DNA from 2 places in the Paenibacillus sp. R-74696 genome. Region 2 is predicted to be linked to the other one. Evidence: a T-box and tRNA genes for the amino acid it is inferred to sense, from the RefSeq annotation. Region 2 holds a T-box; the other holds one or more tRNA genes.
What was found. The T-box of region 2 lies ahead of argS (arginine--tRNA ligase). A T-box ahead of a tRNA ligase gene usually reads a tRNA of that ligase, here a tRNA-Arg.

Region 1: it encodes a tRNA-Arg, which carries the amino acid that the T-box ahead of argS (arginine--tRNA ligase) is inferred to sense. The anticodon was not compared.

The regions. Positions count from the first base shown of each region.
Region 1 covers NZ_JBPULM010000040.1:16,005-25,560, reverse strand. Annotated here, with positions in the region: gene ACSR9A_RS19285 (ABC transporter substrate-binding protein) at 1-759, shown strand, start outside; gene ACSR9A_RS19280 (AraC family transcriptional regulator) at 1,067-2,596, shown strand; gene nfsA (oxygen-insensitive NADPH nitroreductase) at 2,631-3,368, shown strand; gene ACSR9A_RS19270 (ABC transporter ATP-binding protein) at 3,580-4,422, shown strand; tRNA gene ACSR9A_RS19265 (tRNA-Gly) at 4,617-4,691, shown strand; tRNA gene ACSR9A_RS19260 (tRNA-Arg) at 4,698-4,774, shown strand; tRNA gene ACSR9A_RS19255 (tRNA-Pro) at 4,799-4,875, shown strand; tRNA gene ACSR9A_RS19250 (tRNA-Gly) at 4,881-4,951, shown strand; gene ACSR9A_RS19245 (class I SAM-dependent methyltransferase) at 5,070-5,804, shown strand; gene ACSR9A_RS19240 (hypothetical protein) at 5,868-6,437, shown strand; gene ppc (phosphoenolpyruvate carboxylase) at 6,693-9,497, shown strand.
Region 2 covers NZ_JBPULM010000042.1:74,333-83,888, reverse strand. Annotated here, with positions in the region: gene ACSR9A_RS20060 (alpha-glycosidase) at 1-257, opposite strand, end outside; gene ACSR9A_RS20055 (SDR family oxidoreductase) at 298-1,110, opposite strand; gene ACSR9A_RS20050 (response regulator transcription factor) at 1,379-2,113, shown strand; gene ACSR9A_RS20045 (sensor histidine kinase) at 2,110-3,579, shown strand; gene ACSR9A_RS20040 (TolB-like translocation protein) at 3,682-4,776, shown strand; gene ACSR9A_RS20035 (hypothetical protein) at 4,836-5,654, shown strand; gene ACSR9A_RS20030 (hypothetical protein) at 6,146-6,424, shown strand; gene argS (arginine--tRNA ligase) at 6,501-8,201, opposite strand; T-box leader at 8,269-8,506, opposite strand; gene ACSR9A_RS20020 (L-lactate dehydrogenase) at 8,560-9,525, opposite strand.

The DNA.
Region 1 (9,556 bases), on a different contig from region 2:
TTGCTGGCACTAGGCATTACGCCGATAGGCGGCTTGAATTATGAAATTACACCGGATTACTATTTAAATAGTTATAAAGATCAAATCACTATTGCTGGAGATTATCCAATTAATTATGAGTCGGTTTTGGAATTAAAGCCGGATCTTATTATCGCTTCTTCCTTTGTCGAAGCAGATGTAGTTGATCAGCTGAGCAAAATTGCACCTACAGTCATTTATCCATGGGAAGTAAATTTGTATGAGCAGCTAAAATTCATTGCCGGCGTTGTAGGGAAAGAAGCAGTGGCCGAGCAATGGATTAAGCAGCATGAAGAGAAAGCGGCGAAATACAAGGAGGAAATCAAGCAGTATGTTGAGCCGGATGAGACGGTTGCTGCTATCCAGATTTTTAAAAACTCCTTCCAGGTAGCCGGTAATCGCAACATGGGACATGTCCTCTATGATTTGCTGGGGCTTAAACCGCTGCCGTCGATTCAGAAGCAAATAGATGAAAGCGAAGATTATTTTGTTTATACCGATTCGCTATCCCTTGAAAAATTGCCGGAGTATGATGCCGACCGATTGATCGTCAAAGTAGACATTACACAGCCGGGATCCGAGCAATTTTTTGAAGAAATGCAGCAATCGGCCATTTGGAAAAGTCTTTCCGCAGTGAAAAATGGCAAAGTTTATATCGTGCCGCATGAAAAATGGTGGTCCTATACGTTGTTCTCAACAGATGCTCTACTGGATGAAACGATGCAGCTATTCAAAAATTAAACGAAGTGCTGGCAAGGAAGCTTTCCTGATTCGACAGGAAAGCTTTTTTTATATATAGGAAAGGATATGCTGTTTCCATCCTTTCCTATATTTCTACGCGAAACGCAAGCTTTGCCGCCAAAGGACGGCTTCAGCCGTTTACGCTTGGGCATTTTTCCGCTACAATAAAATGATAGCATTTCTGAGAATGGTTATCATAATGGGAGGGGAACAAGGGCAAATGGCGGATAAGGGTGAACACATAGATGATTTGCAGCTCCGCTGGGTTCAGATTAGCAAAGGTTCATTTACTGGAGGAATACCAGCGTTGTCTCAGAACGCTAAGGTACACACGTTATGGACCATAATGCAAGGAACGGCAACGGTGATGCTTCATGGGCAGCCTATACAGCTTGAGCCAGGCACATGTGTTCTGTTCGAGCCCGAGACAACAATAGAGGTCGATAGAGTAGAGGATGGACGGCTTCAGTATTATTCGCTTGAATTTGAAGCAGCTTCTGCTGACGATGAAGAGGATGGGAGAGAGCTGCTTTCCTTCGCCGCTGGTCGCCCCCACTTCATTAAGCCATTTGCACCATTAATGGACGTTTTGGATTCACTGTTTGATTTACGAACGGCTGTAAGCGGAATGGTGCGATTTAAGCGCAATATTTTGCTGCAGGAGGCCATTTATTTAGTTGCCGCGGCTGCATCAGCCTCTAACCACTCTAAGGATGGGGAGCATGTCGTAGAGCAAACGATTTTATATATGAAGGAACACTATAAAGGTAAAATGACTCTGCAGGAGCTCGCGGATTTAGCGGGTGTGGGCATACGTCAGTATACTCATATGTTCAAGCAGTTGACGGGAGCAAGCCCGATGGATTATTTGGGCAAGCTGCGTATGGAGCGGGCCAAGAAGCTGCTGCTGGTGCCTTCGAATGATATGGTCACAGTAGCCAGTCATGTTGGCTTTAAGGATGAATTTTATTTTAGCAGAAAGTTTAAGCAGCATGTGGGGGTATCTCCTCGGGTATATGTGCAAACGAGAGAACCAAGGGTTATTGGCCTTCTTTATACGTCGCATTTGCTCGCGCTTGGTCATGTGCCTGTAGGTGCACCTGATTACCATCTGTTCGAAAATTATTATGTGCGTGAGCATGTAAGAGCCATGACACCTTTCAAATGGGAACCCTGTGACATGGAGGCTGTTCGCGCGATGAAGCCTGACTTGATTTTGGGCTATGAGCATATGCGCTCTGAGGAGCAGGAGCAGCTTAGCCAGTTGGCCGAGCTGATTCCTATCGATTGGCATACTCAGGACGTTTACGGGCAGCTGCGACAAATTTCAGCAGTTGTAGGCAAACGGAGACAGGAAAGAGAATGGATGGAGCGGCATTTGGCTAAAGCGGATCAAGCGAGGGAACGGATTCAGCGTCAGATTGGCGGCATGGAGACATGCGCTGTGCTGGTCATGGAGCGTGATACGTTCAGAGTAGTGGGTAGCCGCAATATGGGGCATGTTTTTTTTCGCTTGCTTGGTCTAGATCCCCATCCACTTGTGAAGCAGCATATGGAGGCGGGAGCGCCGTTTATTTTTTCCGAGCCTAAGCCGTATAATGATCTGTCAAAATACGACGCTGATCGGCTCATAATCATGATTAATCCGAAGGATCAAGGGGCTCCAGAAGCGTTTAACCAGTTGAAAATGTCCGAACGATGGCGGAATCTCGCGGCAGTACGCGGTGGCAGAATGCATATTGTTCCTTTCAACAAATGGTGGGTGTATTCGCCGCTTGCGATTGATGGGCAGCTTGATGAAGCGGTCGCTTTTTTGCATAAGGAAGATGTAAGTTAATAAGTGAAACTATATAAGAAAAGAGCTGATCGCAATGTGGCCTGAAACGATAGACGTGCTGCTTAATCACCGCTCCATTCGGAAATTTAAATCGAACCCCATTCCACAGCCGACCCTGGCAAAAATAATAGAGGCGGGGCAGCAAGCTTCAACCTCAAGCAGTATGCAGTGCTTCACGGTAATCAACGTGAGTGACCCAGATAAGCGAAAAAAACTGGCTGAGCTTTCCGGCAATCAGGCCTATATTGAGGAATGCCCCGTATTTCTCGTCTGGTGCGCCGATCTGTACCGTTATGAGCAGGCAGCCAAGCAGCATTATGAGGGCGAGCTTACGAGCACGGTTGAAAATTTTATCGTAGCAACGGTTGATACCGCGCTGGCTGCTCAAAATGCAGCGATCGCAGCGGAATCGCTTGGCTATGGAATTGTTTATATTGGTGGCATCCGCAACAATCCCCAGGAGGTTTCAGCGCTTTTAGAACTGCCAGCGCATGTGTACCCCGTATTCGGGATGTGCATGGGGGAGCCGGATCAAGCGCCGCTGACGCGACCAAGACTGCCACAGCAGGCGATTTTGCATGAAAATAGCTATGATCAGGATGCGGTGGAAAGCGGCATTCGGCAGTATGACGAGACGATTAGGCAGTATATGCTGGAGCGCTCAGAAGGCAAGCTGAATACGAGCTGGTCCGAATCTATGGCGGCCAAAATCAATCATCCCCGTCTGCATATGGGCGATTTTCTCCGCAGCAAAGGCTTCTTGCAAAAATAAGAAGCCTTTCGGCCGTGCATGGGCGATACAAAATCATTTGGCCTAAACAATTGCTTTATTTTCATTGACATTATACGTGAGAACGATTATCATTAATTATTGAATGATACTGATAATAGTTATCATGTTTAATGAATGATAAGTCGTATGATTTTAAAATATTCAGCAAACAATCCGTATAAGCGGGCATCGGAAGGAGCGTGCATGTCACATGATTCGCCTCACAACATCGAATCTCGACATTGGTTATGATGAACGGTTAATCGTTCAAGATCTGAATATTGCTATCCCACAAGGAAAAATTACTGCGTTGGTGGGGTCCAACGGTTCGGGTAAATCGACGATTTTGAAAACAATGGCTCGTCTGATGAATCCATCTGCAGGCAGCGTATTGCTGGATGGGAAGTCGATTCATAAGCAAGCGACGAAAGAAGTGGCGAAGCAGCTGGCTATTTTGCCGCAAAATCCGACTGCTCCAGACGGACTGACCGTATCCGAGCTTGTATCGTATGGACGTTTTCCTTATCAGAAGGGCTTCGGCTCTGTGAGCAAGGATGACCGTAAAATTATCCAATGGGCCATAGAAGCGACGGGAATGGTAGATTTTGCTGACCGTCCAGTTGATCAGCTGTCAGGCGGTCAACGCCAGCGTGCTTGGATTGCGATGTCATTGGCACAGGAAACGGATATTTTATTTTTGGATGAGCCAACCACTTTCCTTGATATGGCGCATCAGCTCGAAGTATTGCATCTGCTTGAGAAGCTTAACGAGGTTAATAAGCGTACGGTTGTTATGGTTGTCCATGACCTGAACCACGCTTCGCGTTATGCGCATCATATGATTGCTATCAAAAAAGGCAGTGTCGTTGGTGAAGGCTCGCCGCAAGAGGTTATGACACCGGAGATTTTGCGCGAGGTGTTTAACATTGAAGCTGATATTATGCCTGATCCGCGTACCGGTGTTCCGCTGTGCATGCCGTATGCGCTCGCAGGTGAGTCGGCTGCATCCAGAGTTATGCTTGATAAGAAGCCGGCATTAGCTGGAGTTGTATAGTCAGTCATCAAACCGTGCTTGCAGGAGCACGGTTTGATTTTTATGTGGCGGCTAAAAGCAAAGGGAAGGCTAAAAACCCGGAAAAAGTTTTTTTAGAAAAAGCTAAAATAACAGTTGCAATTCCCTTCTCAACATGATATATTATTACTTGTCGCCACGATGAAACACTTAAGAAATACAGGCGAAAATGTAATGCGGACGTGGCTCAGTGGTAGAGCATCGCCTTGCCAAGGCGAGGGTCGCGAGTTCGAATCTCGTCGTCCGCTCCATAATGCGCGCCCTTAGCTCAGCTGGATAGAGCGTTTGACTACGAATCAAAAGGCCAGGAGTTCGAATCTCTTAGGGCGCGCCATTTCTTTAAAAATGAATTATCTGTCGGGACGTAGCTCAGCTTGGTAGAGCACCTGGTTTGGGACCAGGGGGTCGCATGTTCAAATCGTGTCGTCCCGACCATATTTGCGGGTGTAGTTCAATGGTAGAACTTTAGCCTTCCAAGCTAATAGCGTGGGTTCGATTCCCATCACCCGCTTAAACGTTACAAAGTACGAAGAAAGCCTTGCGGTATGCAAGGTTTTTTTTGTTCCTGTTTTTAAAGGATGATAATTTTTAAGGACAAAATAGCCAAGCGCTAAGGAGGTTGAAGGTGGATGAAGCAAAACAAATATGATGAGTCCTCTTTTTTCACAAATTATAGCCAGATGGCTCGTTCGATTGGGGGACTGGATGCTGCCGGAGAATGGTCGTTTTTTCGCAAAATGCTGCCGAAGCTGGAGGGTGCAAACGTGCTCGATCTCGGCTGCGGATTCGGCTGGCATTGCCGCTATGCACGGGAACAGCATGCCCGCTCGGTTGTAGGGATTGACCTTTCGGGCAATATGCTGGAACGGGCAAGGGAAATGACAGACGATGGACAGATTGAATATCGCCAGCTTGCGATTGAGGATATCGATTTTCCAGCGGAGGAGTTTAATGTCGTCATTAGCTCGCTTGCGCTGCACTATGTGGAGCAATTGGGCGGCCTCTTCAATAAGATTCACCATTCCCTGACGCCAGGCGGCACATTTGTCTTTTCGGTTGAGCATCCGGTGTTCACCGCGCTTGCCGGACAGGATTGGCATTATGGGGCGGAAGGGGAAAAGCTGCATTGGCCGCTGGATAATTATCATAGGGAGGGCCAGCGTCAGTCCAGATTTCTGGAGCATGATGTCGTTAAATATCACCGTACGGTTTCGACCTACATGAACGCGTTGATTGAATCCGGATTCGAGCTTAAGCAGCTTTCGGAGCTGCAGCCGACAAAGGAGCTGCTGGCTAGCCATTCGGCTTGGCAGGAGGAAATGCGCCGTCCGATGTTTTTGCTAGTTTCAGCAGTGAAAAAATAACAAAATAAGTCCCAATACATCGATAATAAGTGACAATAGAGAAGCGATGAACAGAAAGCTTCTATGGAGAGTTTCAGCCATGGAAGCTTTTTTAGTAGCGTTTGTCTGATTGAAGAGGCTATAAAGGATTGTTTATTTGCTGGAAAAAAGATGCCTGTTAGCTGGAAAAAAGCATACGCGTGCTACCAGCTAGTTTATTTTTATAAGGGTAGAAATGATCCCCGATACGCAAGCGACAGCAAGAGAAAGGTAGGCCCATTTATTTTTTTTAAAATAGATGAGGAATACCGCGAGCAGGGCCAAGGCGGTGGACAGCAGCGAGGACAGCAATGCACCGCTCATAAATGCAGCATTCCGATAAGGGATATACAACGGTATGAGCATAAGAAGCAAACTGAAGGCGATAATGGCGATTTGATGAGGGGTCAGGTGAAGGTAGCTGCCTTTTTTAGCCGTAACTTTAACCGTTATAAAAGAAATAGCTGCGATAATTATCAGCAATGGCAAGTAGAGCTGAACTATGAAAATCTCCTCCATTTCTTGATAAATCGAGGTAAATTCCTTTTTATACCATACCTAAAGATACGTGTGAATGGCAACTATTCTTTTTTTTATATCTTTTCTACAGCGTGAAAATGATTCTATTTATCCATAAAAAATGAATGAGATAGAATTGTATCATACAGGGGTAATGTATGACGTTAGCGGAAATTCAGGGGATCATCTCCTCATTTTATGATTAATGCTCCCTTTTTAGTTGTGAGCATAATAGACAACCTCCCATACATCTTGGTAAATGGCGGGGCTTCAACCGTGAAGGATTTTGTAGTATGATGTAAGATAGTTAAAATGAGTCCGTTATAGGGCACGCTACAGGAGGATTTCAGTATGTCGGAACAAGCTGCAACGAATTTATCGGCAAGCCGCCAGCAAGCGAACAATTTGCTGCGTAGGGATGTTCGGTTTCTAGGCAACATACTCGGCGAAGTGCTCGTCCACCAGGGCGGCAAGGAATTGCTTGAAATTGTAGAGCAAATCCGTGAAACAAGCAAATCGTTGCGAGCGGAATATATTCCGGAGCTATTCGCGCAATTCAAGACGACCGTGTCGTCATTGAGCCCGGAAATTAGGCACCAGGTTATTCGTGCCTTTGCGATTTATTTTCAACTGGTTAACATTGCTGAACAAAATCACCGTATTCGCCGCAAGCGCGATTATGAGCGTTCCACTGGGGAAGGCGTTCAACGCGGCTCCATTGAGAGTGCTGTAGCGGATCTGAAGGAACGTCAAATCGCAGTGGAAGATGTACAGCAAATGCTGAGCGGCATTTCGCTGGAGCTTGTTATGACTGCACATCCAACGGAAGCTACACGCAGAGCGGTACTGGATATCCACAAGCGGATTGCCGAAGATGTCATGGAGCTTGATAATCCGACGCTGACTTATCGTGAGCGCGAGAAGCTTCGCGAGAAGCTGCTGAATGAAGTGCTTATTTTGTGGCAAAGTGATGAGCTTCGTGACCGTAAGCCTACGGTTATCGACGAAGTTCGCAACGGCTTGTATTATTTTGATGAAACGTTGTTCGAGGTACTGCCTGCTGTCTACGAAGAGCTGGAGCGCTGCCTTGAGAAATATTATCCAGGTGAAAAATGGCATGCGCCAGACTTTCTCCGTTTTGGCTCGTGGATCGGCGGCGACCGTGACGGCAACCCTTCCGTAACGGCGAAGGTGACGTGGGAAGCGCTGACGATGCACCGCCTGCTGGCAATTCGCAAGTATGAAGAAACGCTGAATGAGCTGATGGGCCAACTCAGCTTCAGCACGAATATTGTGGAAGTGTCGGATGAATTGATTGAATCGATTCGCCGCGACCGCGAGCAGGTTGAGCTGAAATGCGTAGAACTGTGGCGCAACACGAAGGAGCCTTACCGCATCAAGCTTGGCTTTATGCTGGAGAAGCTCGCCAATACGCGCAATGAGGCGCTCAAAGGCTCGGCTATGCGCTATAACAGCCCGGAAGAGCTGCTGGAGGATTTGAAAATTATTGACCGCAGCCTGCGCAATCACTTCGCGGATTATGTGGCAGACACGCATATCGGCAAGCTGGTTCGCCAGGTTGAGCTGTTCGGCTTCCACCTGATGACGCTGGATATTCGCCAGCACAGCAAAGAGCATGAAAATGCGATGACTGAAATTTTGGCGAAAATGAATATTACGCCTGATTATGCAGGTTTGAATGAGGATGAAAAGGTTGAGCTACTGCATCGCCTGCTGAATGATCCGCGTCCATTGACGTCGAGCCACTTGGATTATACCGATGCAACGCGTGAATGCCTCGATGTGTACCATACGGCTTACCGTGCGAAGCAAGAGTTTGGCCCGAACTGCATTTCCAGCTACCTGATCAGTATGACGCAGGGCGCCAGCGACATGCTGGAAGTCATGGTCTTCTCGAAGGAAGTTGGCTTGTTCCGTCAAGATCGCGACGGCACGGTTCACTGCTCTGTTCAATCGGTGCCACTGTTCGAGACAATCGACGACCTTCATGCGGCTCCGGCTATTATGAAGCAGTTGTTCGAACTGCCGATTTACCGTCAAGCCGTTGCGGCTCGCGGCGATCTGCATGAAATTATGCTGGGTTACTCCGACAGCAATAAAGATGGCGGAGCGGTTACAGCAAACTGGGAGCTGCGCGTAGCTCTTAAGGAAATTACAGCAGCGGCGAACGAATACGATGTTAAGCTGAAGTTCTTCCACGGACGCGGCGGAGCACTCGGTCGCGGCGGCATGCCGCTGAACCGCAGCATTTTGGCACAGCCACCGCATACGGTTGGCGGCGGCATCAAAATTACCGAGCAAGGCGAAGTGCTTTCCTCGCGTTATTCGATGCAGGGCATCGCTTACCGCAGCTTGGAGCAGGCGACTTGGGCGCTGATTACAGCAGCGCGCTTGGCAAAATATCCGGAGCAGGGCCAGACGGCCGAGCCGGAGTGGGAAGAAATAGCCCGTTCGATTTCCGAGACGGCGCTGGAGAAATATCAGGATTTGATTTTCCGCGATCCGGATTTCCTCACGTACTTCAAGGAATCGACACCGCTGCCTGAGGTTGGCGAGCTGAACATTGGCTCACGTCCGTCCAAACGGAAAAACAGCGACCGCTTTGAAGATTTGCGCGCGATTCCATGGGTATTCGCATGGACGCAAAGCCGTTATCTGCTGCCAGCCTGGTATGCAGCCGGCACAGCGCTCCAGCAATATGTGGATGGAAGCGAAGAGCGTCTGCAAACGTTGAAAACGATGTATGAGCATTTCCCATTCTTCCGCTCTTTGATCGACAACCTGCAGATGGCACTGGCGAAAGCCGATCTTATTATTGCGAAGGAATATGCGGGCATGATTTCCGATGAGGCTATCCGCGATCGTATTTTCCAGCAAATTGAGTCGGAATATGCGCTGACGTCGCAAATGATTTTGAGCATTACGGGCCAAGCGGAAATTTTGGATAACGTACCGGTTATTCAAGAATCGATTCGCCTCCGTAATCCATACGTTGATCCGCTCAGCTACATGCAGGTTCAGCTTCTGACTGAGCTCCGCGGACTGCGGGCGAAGGACGAGGATGATCCAGAGCTGCTTCGTGAAGTATTGCTCACGATCAACGGAATTGCAGCCGGCCTGAGAAACACGGGCTAATACGAATACGGAGCTTGCAAAATAAATAAGTAAACGCCACGAGATTCTGGCGTGAATAG
Region 2 (9,556 bases):
TGCAGGCGAAATCCGTAGGAGAAGCGTTTATATTTCGGAATAATAACACCTTCCCAATAATCAAACAGCTGATCGGAGGCGATTTTTTCCATAACAATTTCTTGGAGGTTGCCGTTCCAGTCGTATTTGTCTCCGGCGACCATGACGACGTCCTCCACATCATTTTTTCGCGTGCGCAGCCGAATGTGATAGGTGCTTAGATCATAGGCGTAGGCCCACTTGTGGCTTGGGGTGTGGTGAATGGCTTCTCTTAGCATAAATAGTCGTTTCTCCTCTCCTGTCAAGCGGTTGGCCTAACTAGCCGTGGAGCAAGGATTCCGCTCCGTCAATGTAAACCGTTGTGCCCGTAATATGATGCGAATCATCCGATCCGAGGAACAGGGCAAGCTGGGCGACCTGCTCGGGCGAGCCAGGGCCTTTTTCCAGCGGCTGATCGCCTTCAGGGAAGTTGACCGGAATTTGCACCTCCTCCAAATAGGGCGAGCGTTTCGTGCTTTTATCAATATTCGTCTTAATCGAGCCGGGGCAAATGGCATTAACGCGAATGCGGTAATTGGCCAGCTCCAGCGCCGCCATCTGTGTGAATGCGACCTGGGCCGCCTTCGTGCTGCTGTATGCGCTGAATCCGATATTCGAGAAGACGCGGTTGCCATTAATGGAGCTCGTAATCAAAATGCTGCCGCCCTTTTCCTTAAGCGCGGGAATAGCATGCTTCACAGTTAGAAACGTGCCGTTCAAGTTAATGTTAATCGTCTTGCTCCAATCCTCCAGCTTCATTAGCTCAATGGGAGCCATGGAGCCGTTAATGCCAGCATTGGCATAAACGATGTCGAGCTGGCCCAGCTTGTCTAGCGCGACTTTATATGCCGCTTCGATTGCTTCCTCGCTTGAAATATCGGTCACGGCTGTTGCGCAGGTGACGCCGAAAGCTTCTGCCTCCTGCTTGACTGTGGCGAGCCCATCCTCATTCACATCAAGCAGTGCCAGATTGGCGCCTTCCTTGGCGAACAGCAGTGCCGCCGCACGGCCGATACCGGAGCCGGCTCCGGTGATTAGGGCAGCTTTGCCCGCGAGTCTGCCGCTGCCAGTCTTCGTTTGTTCATTCGCCATTATCGAAACCCTCCCGCAATGTATAATTATGTTCAGGGAACAAACCCTGCAAATTCGTATTCTGTTAAGATGATCTAATTTCTCTTACCCTAAACCCATTGGGTAAACCCAACTATTTCATTTTTTTAAGTGCGTGCTGCACCGTTGTTTACAAGTTGGAAACAAGTTCGATATATTGGCGATGTATAGCTGCATTATGCTAGGTGTTAAAGGGTAATATGGGTTAGACAGACGCGGGGGGGAGCGGTGACGCATGACAGGTCAAATGATAGATAAAAAAATATTGGTCGTGGACGATGAAGCGAGTATCGTCAGCGCCGTTGCATACGCGTTCAGACGCGAGGGCTATTTGGTCGAGACGGCTGGCGATGGGGAAGAGGCGCTGGAGAAAGTCGCTGTTTTCCAGCCGCATGTCATTATTTTGGACGTAATGATGCCGCGCATGAACGGCTATGAAGTATGCCGTAAGCTGGAAAATCGTCATGGCGTCGGCATTATTTTACTCACAGTCAAAAATGACATCGTCGACAAGGTGCTGGGTCTTGAGCTGGGAGCCGACGATTATATGACGAAGCCGTTTGATTTGCGCGAGCTTGTCGCCAGAGCGAAGGCGCTGATGCGGCGCGTCGAGAAGCTGGCTGGACGCGAGGAGGAGTCAGATGTGTATGAGCTGGGCAGCATTCGCTTGCATATGCAGCAGCGGCTCATTACGGCTGGCGGTGCTCCGCTTGAGCTGACGCCGAAGGAATTCGATCTCGCAGCGCTGCTGCTGTCGCATCCCGAACGGGTGTATACCCGTGAGGAGCTGCTTGATCTGGTTTGGGATATGGAATACGCGGGCGGGACGCGCACGGTAGACATTCATATCCAGCGGCTGCGCAAAAAGCTCGGCGATTCGAGCCAGACGCTGCTTCAGACCGTCTATGGCATCGGCTACAAAGCTTCAAAAGCAGGAGCGTCGATAAAAACGAGTGAGCCGGGGCAATCCGGTGAGCCGTCATGAAAATTAGCTTGAAGCTGCGGATGAGCATTGTGCTGGTCGTGCTGCTGGCGCTCACCGTGAGCGTACTGAGCATGATGGTGCAAAGCGGAATCGAGCGCGATCAGCAGGAGCGAACCGAGAAGCTGCTGGCCAAGCAGAGCGAGGTAGCGGCACAATACGTTCGCCAAAGCTTCGCTACTAGCGAACCGCAGCTTGCGCGCGAATCCTTCATGCCCTTAAGAGGGCAGCGGCTCGCTCTCTATATCTCTATGATCAGCGGCATGCAGACGACGCTTTATGACGCGCAGGGCAAAGAAGCCGGCAGCTCCATTCCCGTTGGCGGAGAAAAAGGAGCAAATTTGTCCGATACGCTGCAATACGCCCTTAACGGCAAAATCGCCTATCAAACGGCGGGAGATTCCTTGATTTATTTTGCACCTTTGCAGGGCGAGGACGGATTGCTTGGCGTGGTCAGCTTCCATTACTCGTTGAAAAATGACCATCAGTTCGCCCAGACAATCCGCGAGCTGTTTCAAACCGCGGGCATTATTGCCGTGGTGGCAGGGGCGGCCATGGGCTATGGGTATTTCTATAGGCTTGCGGCTGTCATTTCCCGGCTGAGAAGTGCAGCAGGCAGCATTCGCGAAGGGCGGTATTTGCGGCAAAATCCCGTACGCAGGCGCGATGAGCTGGGCGACTTAAGCCAGGATATTTTTTTCATGAGCAGCGCCATTGAACGGCATATTGAGGAAATGAAGGAGGAGCAGCGCAAGCTTACGCTCGCCATCCTTAAGCTGCAGCAATTGGAGCAGCAGCAGAAGCAATTCATCGGCAATATCAGCCACGAGTTCAAGACGCCGCTTACGTCGATTCGAGCGTATGTGGATTTGCTGGATATGTACCGCGATGATCCGAAGCTCATTGATGAGGCCATTCAAAGCATGGGAAAGGAATCCGGGCGGCTGTACGATATGGTTGAGAAGGTGCTGCATTTGGCGGCGCTGGAAAAGTATGAATTTGAGCAGCAGGCAGAGGTGCTGAAGCTCGATGAGCTGCTGCTGGATTTGTGCACGCGCATGCAGGGCAAGGCGGCAAAATTTGATTTGATGCTGCATACGCAGCTGGAGCCTGCTGTTATCTGGGCGGATCGGGAGAGCCTGATGCAAATATTCATCAACTTAATTGATAATGCCATTAAATATAATCGTCCTGGCGGACAGATTGAGGTTGCGCTGCATGTGGACGGAAATCGGGTCAATGTGGTAGTGCGGGATACGGGCATCGGCATTCCGGCGGAAGCGCATGACAAAATTTTTGAGCCCTTCTATACGGTTAACCGTGATCGTTCCCGTATTTCTGGAGGAACGGGGCTCGGCCTGTCGCTCGTTAAGCAGCTTGCTGAGGCGCAGCAGGGTGAGCTTGTGCTGGTCAGGTCGAGCGAGGATGGAACGACGTTCAAGGTCTATTTTCCGCTATATAACGTTTAATAATGGTTAAAGGTTTACAGGCCCGAAACAAGCTGGAGACGAGGCGGAAACATTCGCTGATTACAATTAGCGCATAGCAATAAGGGAGAGGGGCAATACGAGATGAAACAAACCTATTTTAAATGGATAAATACAGGTGTGGCTGCTTGCTCTGTTGCACTGCTGCTCGCGGGCTGTGGGGACGGTAATGCGCCAGCACGCGAAACGATACAAAAGCCGGATAAAACGATTACTGTCGTCGAGCCGGATCAATCGACCGATACGAAGGTAGCTGTCAGTCAAATTGCCCAAATGGATAGAACGCGGGGGATTAGCTTTATTACCGAGGATCAGCTTGTCACCGTCAAGCGCAATGAGAATGAGCAGAAAATAGCGGTGGAAGGGGAGATGATGTTTCCCAACAACTTGTATGTGCATAATCTGGTGACAAAGCAGGAGGAAGCCTTGTACGAACAGCCTGCCCATCAGGGATTTGCGAAGCCGTCACCGGATGGGAAATATTTATTTTATAAGCTGAATAACGAAGAAAGTGCCCACGGCTATATTATGAATTTGGAGACGAGAAAGTCAGTGGAGCTGGGCAAAGATGTGATCGATACGACAACAGGCATGTGGATGGATGATACGCATGTGCTGTTCATGACGATAGAGGGCAAAGTGATCAAGGCGGGCGTCGATGGCACATTGGAGACGATATACGATAGCGAGCAGAGGATTTTTACGGCGATGCCAGGCGAAGGCGGCATTTATTATGTCGTGAATGAAGTGCTGTATTTTCTTCCTGATGGCAGCAAGCAGGGGGAGAAGCTGGCGACGGACGTCGTCTGGGTCATTCCATCGCCAGAGCGCAAGCAGCTCGCTTTGGTGAAGCGCACCACGAACACGACGCGGACGCTGATGATTACCGATGCAAAGGGCAATGAACCGATTGAGCTGGGCAGCGCGACACAGGTATTTGGCACAAGCTGGTCGCCAGATGGCAAGAAGCTGGCCTACAGCCTGACATCGGAAGGTACTGGCGGCGACAACGGCGTGTTTGTGGCGGATGCCATTAGCGGCGATACGGTGCCGATTAAGCTCGATGTCCAATATTTATCCGACGATCTCGGCTGGAGCCCTTCAGGCAAAAAAATCGTCGCCGCGACTTATTCACAGGAGCAGAACGATTTTATTACGTTTGTGATTACGTTGAAATAGAAATTCAATGAAATCAATATAGTTCTTTTGTCTTATTGGATTAAAATTCGGAGTGAAGTATGATTGGAAAAAAAGGGAGTGATTGGATTTTGAGTAAAAAGTTTATAAGTTTTTTGTTGATTATGACGTTGGTTTTTTCAAATGCTGTTTCAGTAGTATTTGCAGAGAATGCAAATATACATGTGATATCGGATACAACAGAATTTAAGACAGTAGAAGGAGTAGTATTAGGAAATGTCACTACCGTTACCACAATAGAAAGAAGTGAAGGCACGCAGGGTGTTAAGAACGTTATCACAGAGTCTAAAAAATTTAGTCTTTTCCCTGAATATGAGAACAACAAAAATTATACGGAGATATTTTCGGACACTCTAACGGTAAATACGATATTTGCTACTTATGACTACAAGGTTTATATAAACGGGGAGCTAATGGATGATAAAGAGCCTAGCATGGGACTGAGGGCCATTGATAAAGCTGGTATACCATCCGTTTGCCATTATTACAGTAATAATTCAATGACTAGCTATACTTTTGCCTGCTATGAAAGTATGAATTATAATTGGGTGGGTGATCATGCAAAACCTGATCCTGAAGGAAGCAATACTCAGAAGCAAGCTACAGCTTCTAATCAATGGTTTGCTACCGCGAAAAATGGGGTTGATTTGTTCGCTATGCAATTCAGCACGTTTGATGTTGCTTTAATGAGTTTATGGATAGAAGTGGGTGGAACGGTAGCAGCATTATCTTGGAGCGTGATAGGAGCTATTATTGTTGGTGGAGGAACAGCTGCGATACTAGCAGGGGTAGCTGCAAACCAATGGAGTAGTGCAAAGAGTTACTTAGGTAAAGCTTATAGTTATATTGAAAAACTTTAATAAACATTTACGCCAAACGGAATTATTAGAAATAGAGACGTATTATTCGTCTTGAATATAGGCGGTGAATTTTTGCTTAATTTAATTGCGTTAATCTTTTATGTGCTTATTACATTATGGGTTATTGTCAGTATCGTAAAAGCAGGATGGGAGCCTCGAAGAAGAGTAGAAAATATCTTCTTTCTGTTTTCAGGGGGACTCCTTATGTTTGTAACGGCTCCGAATGAGCTTTGGAAAATGATCCTCCCCCTATTCAATCTTGCTCTAATCATAGCCTATCTGATATTTATCTTTGTTTTGAGAAAAAAAGTGTAAGAGCATAAACCATGCATGTCTCGTTTTTAAAATGGATACGCCGAAGCGGGATTTCCTTACTTTCGCATGAAGATTTTTATACCCAAACGATGGTCCTGGCCGCAGAAATATTGACTTAAGGCGCTATAAAGGGTATTATTACACAATCTTGAATACGAACAGTAAGGGTGAAAATCTTGAATTCGAAACTGCAGATTAAGAACGTTATTTTAGCCGACAAAGATCTTGCCTCAGGGTTATATCAGTTCATCATGACACTTAGTGAAGGTTCCAAGGCGCGTTTGTTCTACAGCCAGAAGCCAGTATGGAGATTAACAGGCGTTACGCGGATGCTGAACGTACCTTGTCCATTGTGCCGGAAAGACTACTACTGCAATTGCTTTGAGAAGAACATCGCTCATTTCAATCAGCAGATCATCGAGAAGGATCTTATTCCGGAACCGACGAATAGCTAATACTTGTTTGAAAAAGATTTAAAAAACAGGCACCCCCGCTTCTGGCTGGTGGATGCCTGTTTTTTGTGCTTTACGTCTAAATTTCCTTCGGCGTTTTCAAGCCGAGCAGCTCTAAGCCTTCCTTAAGCACAGCGGCAGCAACCTGCACCAGCTTAAGCTTAACGATCCGCTCGCCAGCGTCCCCGGCAAGTACCTTGTCATGATGGTAAAAACGATTGAACGCCTGCGCGAGCTGGATCAAATATCTGGCGAGAATGGACGGCTCATGCCGCTTGGCAGCGTCACCCAGGGCGGCTGTGTAGCGCAAAAGCATCTTCATCAGCAGCCAGGCATAATCGCCTGTAACATGCTCATAATCGGCAGGCTGAGGGGCAGCAGCCACGTCGCTGCCGGCTGCTTTTGCCAATATCCGCTGCGTTCTGGCGTAAGCATATTGCACGTATGGGCCCGTCTCCCCTTCAAAATTCAGTACATCCTCCAGAACTAAATCGACCGCAAGCATTCTCGTGTTTTTGAGATCCCCGAATACGACGGCGCCAATGCCAACCGCCTCGGCCACCTCAAACTTTCCTGCAAGTGCAGGGTTCTTTTCCTCTATTTTCTGCAAAGCCCGCTGCACCGCTTCATCCAGCACTTCTTCTAGAAACACGACCTTGCCGCGGCGAGTGGACATTTTTTGCCCGTCCAGCTTCATGAGTCCGAAGGGAATATGCTTGCAGGCTGCTGCCCACGCAAAGCCCATTTTTTCAAGCACGAGAAACAGCTGGCGAAAATGCAGCGATTGCTCCGAGCCGACGACGTACAGCAGCTCGCTGCCCCTCATCTCTTCATGGCGATATATCGCGGTCGCTAGGTCACGTGTCGCATAGATGGAGGTGCCGTCGGATTTGCGAATGAGGCAAGGCGGCAGCTCATGCTCATCCAGACGGACGACCTGTGCGCCTTCACTTTCCTCCAGCAGCTGTTGCTCCTGAAGCTGCTGCACGACGGCATCCATTTTATCGTTATAGAAGCTTTCGCCGAGAAAATGGTCAAAGCTCACGCCGAGTCGGTCATACAGCTTGTTGAACTCCTTCAGGCTGTCAGCAATAAACTGGCTCCAGCAGCGAATGGCTTCAGCATCGCCAGCTTCCAGCTTGGCGAACCAGCCGCGCGCCTCATCCTCCAGCTCGGGGTGCTGCTCAGCTTCCTCATGGAAACGCACATACAGCTCCAAATACCCTTTAATGGGATCGGCTGCAAGCTGCTGCTCGTCGCCCCATTTGAGATAGGCGGTAATCATCTTGCCGAACTGCGTGCCCCAATCGCCCAGATGATTGACGCTGACCGTCTCATAGCCAACCTTGTGTAAAATATGATAGAGCGCATTGCCGATCATCGTCGAGCGCAAATGCCCGATGCCGAACGGCTTCGCAATATTGGGCGAAGACATGTCGATAATGACGCGCGCTCCATTCCCAATGGCTGCCTGCATAAGGCTTCCACTTTGCCAATCTGCGATAAGCTGCACTGCGGTCAGCTCCCGATTCCATTTGAAATTCAAATAGGGGCCGGAAGCCTGAACGCTCCAGCTCGCGTCTATCAGCAGGGGCTCAAGCAAAGCAGCGATGTTAGCAGGGCTTTGTTTCATCGTACGGGCCAAAGTAAAGCAGGGGAAAGCAGCATCGCCAAGCTCCTCATCGGGCGGATATTCCAGCAAGGGCCGAATTTCTGCTTCGGGCAGAGCGAGTGCATTAGCCAGAGCCAGCGCAATTTTGTCCATTAACAGCATCATCATCTTCCTCTCCAAAATAAATGTTCAGGCAAGAGCAGAGCAGCACGCAAAAAAGACCCCGTCTCTAAAAATAAGAGACGAGGCCTGTTATCCCCGCGGTACCACTCTTGTTGCCGCCTCCGCACAAAATAAAGGAAGGGCATCTCGCCGTTGTAACGGTGCTGAACCGGACGTCCCTAGCGCGATTACTCGTTTCAGGCCGCCATCTCCCGGGTGCGCTTCACCTAACCGTCCATTGCCGGCTTTCACTGTTCCGGCTCGCTTGAAATGGCGCCTATTTAGGTTACTCTCCCGTTCCTTGATGTTAATTAACAGCTATCATATCGAATCCTTTCAGAAAAATCAATCCGTTTTTAGTCGGCTATTCTTTCTCGGTTACGAGAGACAGGCTCTCAATCGCCTGGCGTATAATCGAGCATGAGCGCTCCATCAGCCGCTGCTCCCGCGTCGTCAGCTTGAGCTCGACGATTTCCTTAACCCCGCTGCGGGCGATAATGGCGGGTACGCCGGCGCATACTTGCCGCTGGCCATATTCGCCGTTTAATATCGCCGATACGGCAATAATGCGATGCTCGTCGTTTAGAATGGAGCGGGTAATATGCGCCAGTGCATTGCCAATGCCAAAGCTGGTCGAGCCTTTGCGCGTATAGATTTCCCAGCCGGCATTGCGGGTCTGCTCAGCGAGCGCTCCGAGCTTCACATGTCCAAAGCGCTCGGGATGCTGAGCCAAAATATGCAGCAGCGGCTTGCCGCCAACCGTCACATGCGACCAAGCGGGAAACTGTGACTCGCCATGCTCCCCAAGCACATAGCCCTGCACGCTGCGGGCATCAACGGGGAAATGCTCGCAGAGCAGCGTCTTGAGCCGCGAGGAATCGATGGACGTTCCGGTGCCAATCACTTGGCAGCGCGGCATGCCGGACAGCTCCCACACGACATACGTCACAATATCCACAGGATTGGCGGCCGCTACAAAAATTCCGCAGAACCCGCTGTTCATAATGCGCGGAATCATCGTTTCATAAATCTCGCGCACCGTATGCAGCACATCCAGCCGATCATCGCTGCCCACTGGATATGCCCCTGCACATAAAAGAATCACATCCACATCTCCGCACTGCTCCAGCGTTCCAGCAGCGACCTTCGTCCGACCATGGACAAAATCCATGCTGTGCGATAAATCGAGCGCCTGTGCGTAGGCCCGGTCGAACGTGCGGTCAATGAGCAGCAGCTCATCGCAAATCGACTGGTTAATTAAGGCATACGCGCAGCTAGAACCGACCTGACCGACACCTACAATGGCGACCTTGCGCCCTTTGTTTGCCATCCTTTTGCATCTCCTCTGCCGTTAACCTCTT